3 regions of the Paenibacillus sp. FSL H7-0756 genome follow, and region 1 is predicted to be linked to each of the others. Evidence: riboswitches for the same ligand, from Rfam matches in the RefSeq annotation. Region 1 holds a riboswitch; each other region holds the start of a gene.
The links. Region 1 has a riboswitch for cyclic di-AMP ahead of NST04_RS03440 (3D domain-containing protein). Riboswitches for the same ligand answer to the same signal wherever they lie in the genome.
Positions count from the first base shown of each region.

Region 2: linked by a shared signal. The riboswitch ahead of NST04_RS00790 (hypothetical protein) and the one ahead of NST04_RS03440 (3D domain-containing protein) in region 1 are both predicted to bind cyclic di-AMP.
Region 3: linked by a shared signal. The riboswitch ahead of NST04_RS19415 (alpha/beta fold hydrolase) and the one ahead of NST04_RS03440 (3D domain-containing protein) in region 1 are both predicted to bind cyclic di-AMP.

Region 1 covers NZ_JBBOVT010000001.1:778,446-781,721, reverse strand. Annotated here, with positions in the region: gene NST04_RS03450 (HD domain-containing protein) at 1-176, shown strand, start outside; gene NST04_RS03445 (TatD family hydrolase) at 230-1,000, shown strand; cyclic di-AMP (ydaO/yuaA leader) riboswitch at 1,200-1,424, shown strand; gene NST04_RS03440 (3D domain-containing protein) at 1,713-2,873, shown strand; gene rnmV (ribonuclease M5) at 3,035-3,276, shown strand, end outside.
Region 2 covers NZ_JBBOVT010000001.1:182,347-185,622, reverse strand. Annotated here, with positions in the region: gene NST04_RS00800 (family 43 glycosylhydrolase) at 1-784, shown strand, start outside; gene NST04_RS00795 (hypothetical protein) at 803-1,009, shown strand; gene NST04_RS00790 (hypothetical protein) at 1,441-1,896, opposite strand; cyclic di-AMP (ydaO/yuaA leader) riboswitch at 2,031-2,200, opposite strand; gene NST04_RS00785 (hypothetical protein) at 2,174-2,434, shown strand; gene NST04_RS00780 (WD40 repeat domain-containing protein) at 2,436-3,276, opposite strand, start outside.
Region 3 covers NZ_JBBOVT010000002.1:589,848-593,123, reverse strand. Annotated here, with positions in the region: gene NST04_RS19435 (Na+/H+ antiporter subunit D) at 1-73, shown strand, start outside; gene NST04_RS19430 (Na+/H+ antiporter subunit E) at 79-561, shown strand; gene NST04_RS19425 (Na(+)/H(+) antiporter subunit F1) at 561-854, shown strand; gene mnhG (monovalent cation/H(+) antiporter subunit G) at 844-1,203, shown strand; cyclic di-AMP (ydaO/yuaA leader) riboswitch at 1,201-1,333, shown strand; gene NST04_RS19415 (alpha/beta fold hydrolase) at 1,341-2,153, shown strand; gene NST04_RS19410 (TrkH family potassium uptake protein) at 2,233-3,276, shown strand, end outside.

The DNA of each region.
Region 1 (3,276 bases):
AGATCCTGCTTCTGGACAAGCATGAGCGGCTGAGGGAAATCTCCGAGGTCTCGGATATTGTACGCTCCATCAGCGGTATTCACCGCGGCAGACACCATCTGTATTTTCCGCAGGACAGGCTGCAGAAAGCCCTTCCACAGCTGCCGCCATCCATCGCAGAGATTTTTGCCAAATAACCAATCAAGCTTGGAATTATAGATACAATAACAGGCCGAAAGGATGTAATGTAATGCAGTTATTCGACACCCATACCCATCTCGATGCTCCACAATTCGACGAAGACCGCGAAGAGGTCATTGCCAGGGCACTGGAAGCCGGCGTCAGCAAGATGATCAACATTGGCTTTAACCGGGACACGATACCGACCACCATGCAGCTTGCCGAGAAATATGATTATATTTATGCAGCTGTTGGCTGGCATCCCCAGGATGCCATCACGATGAAGGACGGAGACCTGGAATGGATCGCTTCCTTATGCGCTCATCCCAAGGTGGTTGCCATCGGTGAGATCGGGCTGGATTACTACTGGGACACCTCTCCTAAGGATGTACAGCATGAAGTATTCCGCAAGCAGATCGGGCTGGCCCGTGAGCTGAAGATGCCGATCTGTATTCATAACCGCGATGCTCATGAAGATGTGATCCGCATCCTCCGCGAGGAGAAGGCGGGCGAGGTTGGCGGTGTAATGCACTCCTTCTCCGGCAGCTGGGAAAGTGCCAAGATGTGTCTTGATTTGGGCTTCCATCTTTCTTTTGGAGGACCGGTTACGTTCAAGAATGCACGGGTGCCTAAAGAGGTGCTTGCCCAGACTCCGCTGGACCGGCTGTTGATCGAAACCGACTCCCCTTATCTGACTCCGCACCCCTTCCGGGGCAAGCGAAATGAGACCGCTCATGTGAGGCTGGTAGCGGAGGCGGCCGCGGCAATAAAAGGGATTGAATTACAGGAATTGGCGGAAATTACGTATGCGAACGCACTGGAACGATTTGGTATACTCTGAAAACGGGAGTAAATGCGGTGAAAAATGAAGTATAGCGGATATATTAAACTTTTATAACGGAAAAACGGTCGATTATTACAATATTTTAATCATTTTTTTACGTAAACGTGGTTGAATCGTCCTTTACAACATGTATCAAAACAGGATATCATCTTTTCAGTGCAGTGAGCTGTTGTAACTGTGACAGTCACTAATTTCATGGATCGTCTCGCTGAGTCTCCGGATATGGAGAATGGGGGAACCAATAATGCTCTGCCGCATGAACGTAGTACAAATGCAGAATTGCCGCAGGCATTGTTTGATTTCTTTACGTGGTCTTGGGGTGAATTTGAGGGCAACCGCCGTGAGCGGGTGACCTGAGATAGGGCGTCTCTCTTATGTCCGAACCCGACAGCTAACCCCGTAAGCGCAAGTAAGAGAGGAAACCTCGTGCATAAGCATTCCGACGTATTCGATACCGGGAAGCCACGAAAGAGTCCTCTATGAACTCTTTTTTAGGCTTCTTTTGTTTTGAATAATGAGAATGCTCCCGGCATACTGTTATATAACAGATCTCCGGAGTAACTATGCCGAGCAGGCGATCCATGAGCAGGAAACGCTGAAGCAAGTGCGGGCGTATCCTGTTGCAAACTCAAACCTAGTTTCGTCAGAAGTGATACAGTCTACCTTGATATAACTTGGACGACGGGGCTATGTAAGGAGGATGGAAAGAGTGGGCGTATTCCAACCAGAGGTATCCCATGATTCGCAATCATCCAGCAGGTCTTTCGCATTACGGTTGAAGCAAGTAAATCCCCGCGTAGTTTTACTTGCCGGTGTGGCATCGATTGTTATCGCACTGTTAATACTGCTGTACGTACACGGTCAGAGCAAGAAAGAAATTACTCTAGTAATAGACGGACAGGTACAGACACTGGAGACGCGGGAAACGCTGTTCAGTGATGTGCTGGCTAAGGAACAGATTTCGCTGCAGGCGCATGATGAATTATCTATTGGCCTTAGTGATGAAATAAAAGACGGCGACCGTATCGTGATTAACACTGCGCAAAAGTTCGCTCTTACCGTAGACGGAAAGACCGAGACGTTATTTACGACCGAGGATACCATTGGTCAGGCCATCGGCAAGCTGGGCTACAGCCTCGAAGGCTTAGACAAGATTTACCCTTCGCTAGAAACCGCAGTATCTGCAGACATGGAAATCAAAATTGTCCGGATTAACAAGCATGTGGTTCAACGGACAACTAATTTGCCTTTCCGGGTCATTAAGACAGCAGACCCCTCATTGACTAAGGGAACCGTAAGAGTAGCGCAGGCAGGTAAGCCTGGCGTAATGATCCAGCACATCGAGAAGATCTATCAAGATGGCGAGCTGGCATCCATGCGCATGATCGGCAAGGAAGTACAGACGGTTACCAAGGACAAAGTCATTGCCATTGGAACCAAGCCGCTTCCTAAGCCCGTTGTAGTTACTGCCAAAGTCTCCAAACCTGTAACAACCTCCAAGTCATCTAAAGCCAGCGCAAAGGCCAGCAATGTTACCAGTAAGGCTGGTGTGGATTTTGAGTACAAAAGAATGATCAAAAACGTATCCATGACTGCGTATTCGTCGCAGGAACCGGGTATTGGAACACGTACTGCCTCCGGCACACGCGTAACGGAAGGCCGCACTATAGCTGTAGATCCTAGTGTTATACCAATTGGCTGGTGGGTGTACATTGAAGGATTAGGGTTTCGCCGAGCAGAGGATACCGGCGGTGCCATCAAAGGCAACAAGGTGGATGTCTATTACGATTCACTGAGTCATGCCCGTAATTTCGGCCGCAAGTCGCGCACACTTTATGTGATCGGACCTGTGAAGCCGGAGCTGAACTAAACGTAATGCCTTTTGCAAATTAGCGGTTAATACGATATAGTGAGGGAAGCACTTACGGAATTTTTGAGAGCTGCCGCTCATCACTTATACATTCTTTAGCCAAAAAGAAGGGGAGCGAATCCTCTTCTTTTTGCGTTCTGGAGTAAGGAGTAAAAATATTTATGATTAAAGAGCTAATTGTAGTTGAAGGGAAAAGCGATACCGTTGCCGTTAAGCGGGCGGTAGAGGCCGATACGATTGAAACCGGGGGTTCGGCAGTGGATAGCAGGGTCATTGCCAAGATCAGGCTGGCCATGGAGCGCCGGGGTGTAATCATTCTTACCGACCCGGATCATGCCGGAGAGCGAATCCGCAAAATTGTTGCGGCCAAGGTGCCGGGCTGCAAGCATGCCTTCATCCCGGA
Region 2 (3,276 bases), 600 kb from region 1:
AACGCTACTGAATCCATTAGGCCGCGAAACCTCGATTCAAAAAATGCATTGGACAGAGGCTGGCTGGCTGGAAATGAAGGATGGATCGAATGTAGCCAAAATGGAAGTTGAGGGGTTAGCAGGTGTTGAACTAGAGGGGGACAGACTCTCTCATGACGTATTTGATGATTTTAACCAGGAGCACTATGATATTCACTTTCTGACTCCATACCGGGAGCAGCAAGCAGCATGGGTGAATACGGTTGAACGTCCGGGTTACTTACGCATTCATGGAGAGAATTCATTCTTCTCACAGATTAATCCGGCGATGTTGGCCACGCGTGCAACCTCCCTCCATTATGAAGTTCAGACCAAGGTGGAGTTTCATCCCGATCATTATTCGGAAACGGCGGGGATGGGGCTATACTATGATTCGAATAATTGGCTGTACGTTCACTTGACCCACTCCGAATCAGAGGGCACCGTTCTATCTGTACTACAGGCCAAGCTGGGAGAACGTATTGAGCTGGTCCACCATTACATTCCAGTCCCTGAAGACACAGCAGAGCTCAAGCTTATCTATCATTCAGGCATCGCGAGTATCCTTTACCGCTTCAGGGATAACGGGGATTGGCAAGCTTTTGTAGAGAATATCGATGCTCTCTATTTGTCGGATGAAGGCGTGAACGGAGAGCCCGGGGAGATTGGCGGATTTACAGGCTTGTTCAATTTCATCGGTTCCGTGGATGCCCACCAGCATGACTCCTTCGCTGATTTTGAGTACTATAGAGTTAAGAATTACTAACAGGAGTGGTGAATGGTTGTGAAGAAAAGTAGACAAACCCCCGTGCTGGTCGCGGCCTCGATCCTGCTCATCATTATCAGCAGCCTGATCCCCTCGGAGCAGTCGGCTTGGCTGGGGGCGTTACAGACCCTTATGCTGGGAGCCGGATTGCTCGGCTGCTGTATGGCCTTTTGGCGGTTTGCCAAGGGCGGTAAGGATGGTAGGAGTGGGAAAGGCAAGAGCTGAGTTCTAGGTAATGGACGGTTGGCGAAGACTGGATCGATGCATCGGATGGTTGAGCTATGTAAGGTGAGCCAGGCACAGTATGGGTGCGTGCTGGTGCTGAGAGTCAAGGACTAAGTCGCGGCGGATGTCGCGGCTTTTTTGTTTTGTAGGCGGACTCAGAGGCCCTTATTTTGTGAAAAGACCGATTATCTCCCCGTTGCGGACTGAGAGGACGTTAAGAGGCTGGGTGGAGCGAAAAATGAGGCATGGGTACATTAAGCGCCTCTCAGTCCGCATGGACTTCAGAATGGTCCCATTTGCCAAAATAGCGGATCTGTAGTCCGCAGCCCGCCCGCCACATCAGACTCCTTCTGCCGCATCCGTATCCTGATTCCGCCACATCCAACTCATTCCGCCGCACTCATTCCTATAGCCCATGCTAATCCCCCGACTCATCCCGCCGAAGGGCGGTGGACCGCAGGCAAGGCCGAATGTGCGGCTGCCATCTGTTCGCGTATTCCTCTTAGCCGGGCCTTCAGCTCGGGAATGCTGCACTCCAGGATCAGGCTGATGTCGGGCAGGGGGAGCTGGATGCCGTACCATAAGGCACTGGCGACATGATCGTCCCATTTAAGCAGGGCAGGAGCGCAGCGGCTACGATCCCGGGTGAGCATGGCACATTGGCGGATGCACTCTCTGTAGGCAGCCGCAGCAGCACCGTCCCCGGAGAGGCTGCCCTTCAGCCATAGTGGATGGAGTGCCACGAAGGTGGCGGTGGTTGCTTGTTCGGCACGGGCGCCTTTTTCCAGCAGCAGACAGCTAAGCGCATAGACGGGCCCGCTATATTGCTGGGTGTAGTGGTTGAATCCGGCAGCAGCTGTTAGTTTGGGCGGTAAGGGGTCAGGCATGTGGTCACGTTCCTTTCTGAATCTATACTGTGCAGTTCATTCCAGTGCGCAAAAAACCGCAGGCAGAGGAGGACCTCTGCCTGCGGTTTTGGGTAACAGGCATAAGACGCCTGGCACAAAAGCTTGGCGGATCAGGGCTCTCTCCTTACGCTTACGAGGTTAGCTGTCGGATTCGGACGGTGAGAGTCGCCCTACCTGCCGGAGACCTGCGCGTGGCATTCTCCTTCGGATTCACCCCAAGTCGGCCAGACGGCCGGATGGTTCCCCCGTTTTCCACATGACGGAAATTCAGCGTGCATGCATTGCTCATTTTCATGAATACACTCATTTGCTTTCAACACGAATCATACACTTTTCGGAGGTGGGTTGTAAAAATGGAAAAGAGTGCTATTCGCCTTATTTTCAGCAAATGGCTGAATGGCTGTGCATAGGGAAGCCAAAACTCACATTTGTAGCAGATTATCTGCCATTTATCTCGCTCAAGCGCTGTTTTTTATTTTTGGCAGACGGCGGTGGGGATGAAGGCCCCTTGTATTAGACTACCACCACAGCGGAACCTTCTGATTCTTCCAGGCAATGATCCGCTTCACCTCACGAACGGTTCCTGTTGTAATCGCATAGTTGCTTCGCTGCGCTGCATGAAGGTCCAGGAAGTGCAGCATCCCTCCATAAGTCCCTACAGCCAGCAGAGTCTCATCCCGATTGACAGCTAAGCCTGAAATAGTGCTTCCGGCATAATAACGCCACAGCTCCCGCCCCTCTGCATCAATGAGCCTCAAGTAGCCATAGGCATCGCCAATCACAACACCATTCTTCAGCGCTGCCGCCGCATACACCCGGGCTTCCTCGTTAACAAGCGGATATTCCTGATCTGCCGGGAGTTCTCCTCCTTCCACATCTTCAAGGGGAACGGCAAGGGTAACGCCATTATAGAAGTGGCAGGAATTGTACCATACGCTATGCTGGTCCTTTGTAAATATTGTATAGTGCGGGTAACTGGATTCCGGATTGAATAGGTGAACCTGCCCTGAAGTTGTGTCATATAAAAGATGATCACTGCCCTGGCTGCCATAGGCAATCCATCTTCCATCCGGAGAGACGGCACCATGCGGCATGTCAATTTCAATATGCTCCAGCTCATCTGCTTTATATTCTTCGAGATCCGGATGCAGCAGCTTCACCTCCCAGGGCTTCTCCTGCGATTGCTGGACCAGGAAAATCCCCTGGCTCGTAACAAGCAATAACGCCCCGCCCCCGTTAAAAGGAATGACCTGCTCCAAGGGTAACGCCTGGTCCAGGCTCTCTATGTCCAAGACGGGAAAGTCCGGGTCCAGTGCTTGAATCGTTCCATTCAGCTCACGCCATGAGAGGGTGGCTACA
Region 3 (3,276 bases), on a different contig from region 1:
TGCCTATGTAGCACAGGCCGGAGAGGTTCTGGCTTCACCTGCGGAATACATTCAAGCCATACTGAAGGAGTAGATATAATGGCTCTACAATTCTTGTTTAATCTGTTAGTTGCTTTATTGTGGATGGCAATCAATAATAGCAGCTCCGGCGCCACTTTTCTTATCGGGTTTCTGCTCGGCATAGGGATGCTGCTGTTATTCAGAAGATCCAAGCCTCAGGCCCGGCCATTTTATTTAAAACGCCTATGGTCCATATTCAAGCTGCTGCTGATCTTTATCCGCGAATTGACCATCTCGAACTTTGTGGTAATTTATCATATTCTTCGTCCGAAGCTGGCGATCCGCCCTGGAATATTCGCCTATGAGACGGCGTTAACCTCAGCCTGGGAAGTTACACTGTTGTCTTGTCTAATATGTCTGACTCCTGGCACGCTGACCCTTGATGTGTCGAGGGATGGGAAGACCCTATTTATTCATGCCATTGACATCAAAGATGCTGAGGAAATGGTGAAGCAGATCCGGGGTAATTTCGAACAAGTGATCATGGAGGTGACCCGCTGATGGTCTCCGTACTATTAACTACCGCATTGATCATTCTGGGAATGGCCATACTCGCGTGCCTGTTCCGGCTTCTGAAAGGACCTACCCGTTCGGATAGGGTGGCCGCCCTAGATACGATAGGCATTCATGTACTGGCTATGATTACTGTCATTAGTATGCTGCTGGATACCCGCAATTTTCTTGAGGTAATTCTGGTTATAGGTATTCTGACGTTTATTGGAACCACTGCACTCGCAAGGTATATCGAACGTGGGGTTGTTGTGGAAGAAGGAGGGGAACTGCATGACAGGTGAGTTGTTTAGCTCGATTCTAGTGGTGCTGGGCGCCATTTTTTGCGGCATCAGTGCCTTTGGCCTGATCCGGCTGCCCGATGTCTATCTGCGTTCACATGCGGCCACCAAAAGCGCAACGTTCGGGGTGTTATGTTTACTGGGCGGCGGCTTCCTTTACTTTTGGTTCAAAGATGGAGAGATCAGTGTCAAGCTGCTGCTGGCGATTCTTTTTGTATTCATCACTTCGCCGGTCGCAGGCCATCTAAATGGCCGGGCGGCCTACCGTTCGGGCGTTCCCTTGTGGAAAAACAGCGTACAGGATGATCTGCTGACCCATAAGGAAAGAAGTAAGGAGCAATCTGAGAAATGATATTTGCCGCTGAATTCCTGTAAAGGAAACGGGGGAACCAAAAGTTCCGGGGTGAATCTCGAGAATATCGAGTAGGGCTACTCAGGTCCGAATCCGTCAGCTAACCCCGTAAGCGTTCATGAGAGGGGAATCCTGCAGTGCCTATTGTTGATGTCAACGGAACAACCTTGTATTATGAGATATCGGGTAGCGGTCTGCCCATCGTTTTTATCCATGATTATTCGACCTCCCACCATCTTTTTGAACCACAGGCGGAATATTTCAGTAAGCGCGCGAAAGTAATTGTCTATGATCTAAGAGGAAACGGGCTGTCAGGGAAGATGAATGTTGAGATTGGCCGGATCGTAGACACTCAAGTTGAGGATCTAAAGGCATTATTAGATAAGCTGGATGTAGAAAAGATTGTAATTGTAGCCTGCTCCAGTGGAGCTATACTTGCCCAGAAGTTCGCCTATCTATTCCCTGAGCGGGTGATTACCATGATTTTGGTGGATAGTTATTTTCAAGGTGATTACTCTGCTAGCGGAAGTAAGTTGAAAGAAGCGTTGCAGTTCTGTGCCTGGATTTCTCATTATCTCCCTGCTGAAATGTTTATCAAGCCTTTACGTATCACCTATCACAGATGGCTCTTGGCTTACCATATCTTGAGAAAAGAGCTTATGCATAAACGGACGACAGAATGGATTAAGCAACGCATGGCGTTGAAGTATTCGGACGGTTACGGGTTTGCGCTGCGGCTGCAAATTCCGGTGCTGATCGTGTCAGGTAATCACAATGAGCGGGTGTTAGAGCAAGTTAAAAAAACAGCGGCTAAGTATCCCAAAGCTCATTTAGCGATCATCGAGAATGCCATGTATCCTAGTCACCTATGTCAACCGCAATTATTTAACCGGCTTTTGCTCGATTATCTAAAGGATCAACAGTGTTTTCAACAAGAGCTACCTGGCTGATACTCTCACTGGACACACACCCTTGAAGGTGACGCAGCGCTGTTTATTTACGAAAAGAATCATTACAGGAGCCAGTGATATGTTTACAAAAAGGTACCTTTGGTTTACTCGAAAACTCAGTCTAACCTCATCAAGAATTATTCTTTTAGGTTTTGCTGTAACCATCATTCTGGGGACAATTATGTTGTCCTTACCGGTATCTTCATCCACCGGAACTAGTGTGGGATGGCTAAATGCATTATTTACCTCAACTTCAGCTGTGTGTGTCACTGGACTGGTGGTGCTGGATACAGGAACCGACTTCTCCAACTTTGGACAAATCATTATCCTGCTCCTCATTCAAATCGGAGGATTAGGATTCATGACGTTCAGTGTTCTAATTGCCGTAATTCTGGGGAAGAAGATTGGGCTGAAGGAGCGTTTACTCATCCAGCAATCTTCGAACTCCGTTGAAACACAAGGGGTCGTCCGGCTATCACTAAGCATTGTACTAATCTCATTTATCTTCGAAACTCTTGGGGCATTGTTGTTGACCATCCGGTGGGCGAATGACCTGGGTGTTGCCAAAGCCCTATATTATGGAATTTTCCATTCCATCTCGGCCTTTAATAACGCAGGTTTTTCATTATGGTCGGATAGTCTGAGCCGGTATGTTGGTGATCCGTTAGTCAATATTGTCATTTCATTTTTATTTATCATTGGTGGAATTGGATTTATTGTGATTCTGGATCTATACCGCAAGAGAAGCTGGAAGGCTCTGTCTTTTCACACAAAAATCGTGCTAATCACTTCAGGAGTGCTTTGTTTTGCAGGGTTTCTGGTCATATTTGTCTTTGAGCTTTTTAATACCAGAACATTTGGTACACTCACATGGGGGGAAAGAATCTGGGGTGGATATTTCCAGGGAGTGGTTACCCGCACAGCGGGTTTCAACTCCATTGATATTGGTGCGATGTTACCGGCGTCCCAGTTCTTTATGATCTTTCTGATGTTCATAGGAGCTTCATCAGGCTCGACAGGCGGGGGGATCAAGACGACCACCTTTGCGGTACTCATATTAAGCATCTTCTCAACCATCAAGGGGAATGCTGATGTGCAGCTGCTAAAAAAACGGATACCTCAA